3 regions of the Desulforapulum autotrophicum HRM2 genome follow, and region 2 is predicted to be linked to each of the others. Evidence: riboswitches for the same ligand, from Rfam matches in the RefSeq annotation. Region 2 holds a riboswitch; each other region holds the start of a gene.
The links. A riboswitch is a leader RNA that binds a small molecule or an ion and turns the genes downstream of it on or off. The one in region 2 is predicted to bind cobalamin.
Positions count from the first base shown of each region.

Region 1: linked by a shared signal. The riboswitch ahead of HRM2_RS03750 (TonB-dependent receptor plug domain-containing protein) and the one ahead of thiC (phosphomethylpyrimidine synthase ThiC) in region 2 are both predicted to bind cobalamin.
Region 3: linked by a shared signal. The riboswitch ahead of trpD (anthranilate phosphoribosyltransferase) and the one ahead of thiC (phosphomethylpyrimidine synthase ThiC) in region 2 are both predicted to bind cobalamin.

Region 1 is NC_012108.1:869,077-871,246, forward strand. It holds gene HRM2_RS03750 (TonB-dependent receptor plug domain-containing protein) at 1-1,188, opposite strand, end outside; cobalamin riboswitch at 1,345-1,533, opposite strand; cobalamin riboswitch at 1,637-1,837, shown strand; gene HRM2_RS03755 (sirohydrochlorin cobaltochelatase) at 2,054-2,170, shown strand, end outside.
Region 2 is NC_012108.1:757,769-759,938, reverse strand. It holds gene HRM2_RS03285 (acetate--CoA ligase family protein) at 1-311, opposite strand, end outside; cobalamin riboswitch at 617-811, shown strand; gene thiC (phosphomethylpyrimidine synthase ThiC) at 899-2,170, shown strand, end outside.
Region 3 is NC_012108.1:1,838,637-1,840,806, forward strand. It holds gene HRM2_RS25070 (TatD family hydrolase) at 1-668, opposite strand, end outside; cobalamin riboswitch at 811-1,046, shown strand; gene trpD (anthranilate phosphoribosyltransferase) at 1,098-2,170, shown strand, end outside.

The DNA.
Region 1 (2,170 bases), 110 kb from region 2:
GTCATCCACACGCACGCCAGCAATGATAACCAGATTGTCCACGGCAAGGAATTGATCCTGGATCCAGTAGCTTTTGGTATCCACTGTTTTTTCATCAAACTTTGACGCCCAGGTTCCAAAGGACTCTGATTCCATGCTCTCTTCATAGTAGGATGCACCAATGGAGAGTACGTGGGAATTAAAGTTTAAGTCCCCCTGCCATGAAACGGTTTGAGTGTCACCATCGTAGGTGGATGTTTTGTCACCGTCTTCAAAATAATCTCTATCCTGCTGACTCATCTGCCAGGTGAGCTTTGAAGTCAGAAAGTTATTGAAAAATCTATTGTTGATGTCTACCTTGCCGAAGGTCTGCCTGGAGTCGGTATTGGCATCACCATCTTCAGCATAGCCGCCCCAGTTGTATGCATCCGTGTCCACGTCCGAGTCAATATGGCGCAGGACTGCGCTGATGTTAAAATCGTCTGTGATGGAAACACCTGCATTGGCGGACAGGGTCATGTTCTCGTACCCGTCATCTTCGTCGGTGCTTGTCCCCTGGGGAATATCGTTGTTCGCATCGTTGGCAACGGAGTAACCGTCGATCCGGGTCTTTGATGCTGAAATGGCAAAGTTGACCTTGTCTGTTGCACCCGCGGCGCTGGCTCCAGCCTTCCATGTGCCATAGGAGCCTGCTTCAAATTTTGCCGACGCAGAAGGTGCTTTCTTTCCTTTCTGGGTGATGATGTTGATGACACCGGCGGTGGCATTACTGCCGTACATGACGCTCATGGCCCCACGAATAACTTCGATCCGTTCGATGTTGTCCACATTGATATTGCCAATATCCGCCCCCCTGCTAGCCCCGGAAACATCGTTGATCATGATGCCGTCAATGAGTATCAATGTGTTCTTTGAGTCAGCCCCCCGGGTGAACACAGAGGTCGCTGTGCCGGGACCACCGCTGGAAACCAGGCTGATACCTGGTACTGTTTTCAGTAATTCTGCCACACTGTTCAGGTGCTTTGCCTGGATTTCGTCGGATGTGATGACCGTGACGCTGTTTCCGCCTACTTTATCCAGGGATATTTCTGTACGGGTGGCCGAGACGACCATCTCGTCCATGTCCATACTTCTTTCTTCGGCCATTGCCGTCTGGGCAATGGACAGGCACAGTAACAAACCTGCCAGACACACCATGTTTCTTTTCATTCTTCTGCCTCCTTTAAAAGCAATCGGATTAAAAAAAATATAAAAAATTCAAGTGGCCGGGACGTTCAATATAAAAAGCCCCTAACCGATGGGTATCGATCAAGGGCTTCCCTTTCTGTCCTTATGATCACTGATGGATCCCGTTACCATGGGTATCTCATCCCTGTGAATCAGGCAGGTCTTCTGACTTTGGATCATTCTACTTGCCAGGCCTTCCCATGGCGCTCCACAGTGGCATTCTCTGGCGTTCGTCCCCGTATACAGCGGCGGGCCCGTTCCGGAATTAAACCGGATTCCCTTTTTACCCATGCATTTTAAATGGGTACCTGATTCACCGATTCAAGTATCAAGGAGACAGAAGGGTGTCAAGAAAATATCAGTCATATTTTTATTGACAAAAAAACAACTTTGCTCTTATTACTATCAATCGTAGAAAGGGCAGCGTTTTTTTGCAGCCCGCTTTTAAGGTGCTCAACAGCTTAAAATGGGAATCCTGTGGAATTCAGGAACGAGCCCGTCGCTGTAATCGGGGACGAAAACCGCAAATTGCCACTGTTTTTTTAAAAAATGGGAAGGCGCGGTTTGCATGAAGTTCATGCGTATAGGATGATCCGAAAGTCAGAAGACCTGCCTTGAGAGTTGTCTCTATTTCCATGGACCGGGAATGGGACGGATCGTTTATTTATGGGAAAAAGGATCCCCTGATCACATCAGGGGTTTCAATACGGGATTCCCTGCCTTGATTTCAAGGCAGGGAATTTTTATTTTTATGACCTGGTACGTGTTTGAAATGATTTTTATTTAGGCGGGCAGATATGAATTGTGTTGAGCATCAGGGTCTCTTTTTTAAAGGAAAAGTTTAAAAATGATTAAGAAAATCGGTTGTTTTATTTTCTCATTGGTTGTTTTGCTCGCATTGACGTCTGTTGCTTCTGCCTCGGAATCCCAGAAAAAAGCCATTGTGCTTGCAAGTTTCGGTACC
Region 2 (2,170 bases):
TCACGAAAACCGGCGCTGACGATGACGATGCCCTTGACTCCTTTTTCAATGGCCTGGGCCACGGATGTCAGGGCCAGTTTGGGAGGAAGAATAATAATCGCCAGTTCCACAGGATCCTCTATGTCCATAATCGTATTATATGCCCTTACACAGAGTATGGATTTGGATCCCGGGTTTACGGGAAACAGCATTCCAGTATACCCCCCCTTGAGAATATTGGCAAAAATATCATGCCCAACCTTTCCCGGTGTTGCCGAAGCACCGACAACGGCAATAGATTGTGGTGAAAAAATAGCATCAAGTCTTTCCATATAATGAACTCCTTATGTTTAAATTTAATTTCAAATGCGGCAACACTTACCGCAAAACAAACCTTCCGTAAAGCAATTTACAAGCCAACGTATAATCATTTCTTTTTAATCCATTAATATTTCAACAGGTTAAAAAAAATAAGGGCGAACGGCCTCAAATTTTGTATGCCAGGTGTCAAATTCTTTTACAAGGTGTAACCCAGCCGGTATCAATATTATAGAATAACATGGAAACAGACATATCTGTCATTTATCAGTTGATTTACCGTATTGACAAGACCCCAGATTTAATGATAATGGTCTTCAAAATTTGTTTTCCATAATGCTTGCCCCAAAGGGCATTCAAGGGAACCCGGTGAAATTCCGGGACGGTCCCGCCGCTGTAAGCGAGTACCGGTTTTTGCACAAGGCCACTGAAGTATGTTTTAAAATGCTTTGGGAAGGCGCATCAATCGGGTTGATCCGCAAGTCAGAAGACCTGCTGTATGGAAAAATAACCTTACCCAGGAGAGATGGTAAATCCCAGGGCTGACACCTGTCGGTTCCGGGATTTTTTTTGCCGGAACCCTTGGAAAAAGGAGCTTTTAATGAAAACACAGATAGAACTTGCCAGGGACGGGATCATCTCCAGGCAAATGGAACAAGTGGCAGCAGACGAAAATTTCAACCCTGAAATCATTCGCACCCGGGTGGCCGCAGGCGAGATTGTCATTCCCTGCAATCCCAACAGAACCAATCAAAAAGTGGTCGGCATCGGCACCGGACTCAGAACAAAGATCAATGCCTCCATCGGCACCTCGTCAGATATCTGCAGCATCGAAAATGAGGTACAAAAAGCCATTGCCATTGAAGAGGAAGGGGCAGACACCCTTATGGAGCTTTCCGCCGGCGGCAACCTGGACAAGGTTCGCCAGGAGGTGCTCAAGGCCGTCAATCTCCCCGTTGGAAACGTTCCCCTTTACCAGGCGTTCAAGGAGACAGGCCGAAAATATAACGATCCCTCAAAGCTTGACCCGGAATTTCTCTTTGACCTGATTGAACGTCAACTCAGCGACGGGTTGAGTTTCATGGCCATCCACTGCGGCATCAACCAGTACACCATCGAACGACTCAGAAAACAGGGTTTCAGGTACGGGGGACTGGCCTCCAAGGGCGGCACCTTTATGGTGGCGTGGATGGATGCAACCGGCAAAGAGAATCCCCTTTACGAGCAGTTTGACCGGGTATGTACGCTGATGAAAAAATACGATGCCGTCCTCTCCCTTGGCAACGGCATCCGGGCCGGTGCCATCCACGACAGCCACGATCGGGCCCAGATGGCCGAAATGATAATCAACTGTGAACTTGCAGAGCTTGGCCGGGAACAGGGATGCCAGATGATGGTCGAAGGACCGGGCCATGTTCCCCTGGACGAAATCCAGGCCAATATCATACTTGAAAAACGCATGAGCGGCAACGCCCCCTACTATGTGCTCGGTCCCATTCCGGCAGATACGGGTGCAGGATACGACCATATTACCTCAGCCATAGGTGCTGCCTCCTCCACCTGGCACGGGGCAGATCTCATCTGCTACATCACCCCTGCCGAACATCTGGCCCTTCCCACCGAGGCAGATGTAAGAGAAGGGGTCAGGGCCACAAAGCTTGCCGTCCGCATCGGAGACATTGCCAAATATCCAGACCGCAGGGAAAATGAGCGTCTGGCATCCATGGCAAGGCGGGACATGCGATGGGACGACCTTGAACAGCACCTGCTCTTTCCTGACATTGCCCGAAAAACAAGGGCCAGCCGTGCGCCCGAGGATGGAGGGACCTGCACCATGTGCGGTGACTTCTGCGCCATGAAAAAGGGAAATGAA
Region 3 (2,170 bases), 1.1 Mb from region 2:
CTATCCAGGTGATCGGGGTATCTTGCCACGATTTGGCGGAGTTCACCGCCGGATGTCTTGACCGGACTTACGGTGATTCCAGCCCGAAATCCTTGCTCCAGTACCGTACCGATAGTTTGAAGAGTGCAATGATCGATCACAATGGAATCCCTCAGGTCGGGAAGGTTTTCCAGAAGGGCCAGAATTTCCCGGGTAACCCGTTGTTTATCCTTTCTGGGGGTATGAATGCCGATCACCTTGTCCCTGCCGATGATCTGTGGCGCCAGGGACATCTGGGCTGAAAAAATATCCTTTTCCCGGTTTGATGCCGTTTCAAGACCAATTTCCCCCATACCCAGACATAGCTTGTCGTCAATATTCTCCATGATCAGGTCAGCAACGGCTCCGGTCTTCAGATCGGGGGGGATGTTGCGGGGGTGCACGCCTGAAAGATAAAAACAGGGCAGGCCGGTAGAATTAAGGTGGTGAATGGTTTCTCTCTGAAGTGCAAGGGCCCGATGGAGATCCGCCGTCGTGTCGATATGTTTTGCAAAGGCCCAGGATACAGCCAGACAATGAACTTTTTTGATCCATTGGATGCGATCCGGGTCGCTTTTCTGCACAAGATCAAGGTGCATGTGGCTGTCGACAAAATTGATGTGGTTCAGGTTCACGTGATGATGCTCCAATTTTAATGTTTCAATAGGGTTTATGCCTATCTCAGTTCGGTGAAATATTCAACCTGAAATCCTGCACCATATTTGTGGAATTATTTACATCTGAGCCCCTTAATCAAACTGCGTATTGACAAATTCGCCTGTCATCACGTATACTTTTCGACATTGCCAGGGTGCCTGCCGCCCCCAAAATGAATTTAAGCATAAGGGGGGCCAGGGATAAAAGGAAAAACGGTGAAATTCCGTTGCATACCAGCCGTTGCCGTGACCGGGGACAAGGCCTGCATGATGCCACTTTTTTAATTTGGTTCCTTACCAAAACGAAAGGGGAAGGCGCAGGTCAGAGAATGATCCGTCAGCCGGAAAGCCTGCCCGGGCAAAAGACCAAGGGATATCCGCTGGAATAAGATCCTGTTGAATACTATTTTCAGGAGGAGACTTATGTCCGTTGATACAGATAAAGCCTTTGGTGTGATCATCACCCGCCTTATCAATAAAAAAAATATCACCCGTGATCAGGCCCATGAAGCCTTTCTCACCGTTCTCAACAACGCCACAACAGAGCTTCAGCAGGGGGCATTCTTATCCGCACTGACCGCCAAGGGAGAAACCGCTGAAGAAGTGGCCGGTGCCTGGCAGGCCATTTATGAACTGGACACCACCAAGGTGAACCTGGACCTGGCCGTGGCTGAAAACTCAGGCACGGGCATGGATACCTTTAAAACCTTTAATATCAGTACGGCAGCAGCCATCATTGCTGCAGCCGGAAAAGTGCCCATGGCCCGCCACGGGGCACGGGCCATCACCTCTGTCTGTGGCACCGTTGATATGGCAGAGGCCCTGGGGGTTGATGTGGAATGTACGGCCGACACCGTGGCCCAAAGCATAAAATCCGCTGGCCTGGGATTATTCAACGGCATGAGTCCCCATATCCATCCCAATGCCCTGGGACGAATTCTGTCACAAATTTTTTTCGGTTCTACCCTGAACATTGCCGCCTCCCTTGCCAATCCTGCCCTTCCTGCCATTGGCGTCAGGGGGGTCTATGCCAGGCAGATGATTATGCCCGTGGCAGAGGTGATGGCCCAGATCGGATACCACAGCGCCATTGTCCTTTACGGAGAAGTGGCGGGCGCAGGCCTTGGCATGGATGAGGCATCCGTTTGCGGGCCCACCCATTGTGCGCGGATCCAGACCGACGGTGATACGGGAAAACGTGAAATATCTGAATTCACCATTGACCCGGTATCCCTGGGATTATCGACCCCAAACTATGAGGATTTGAGACCAGAACTTGAACTTGGAAAAGAGATCCGGCGGTTTGCAGGCCTCATTGCCAATAGGGAAAACGGGGCCAGAAAAGATGCCACCCTCCTCAATGCCGGCTTGATTTTCCTGGCTGCGGGTAAGGTTGACAACCTGGACCAGGGTATACAGAAGGCCGCTGTCCTCCTTGAAAGCGGCAAGGCCTTTGACACCCTGGAAAATTGGGTGACCGCCCAGAACACAGATTC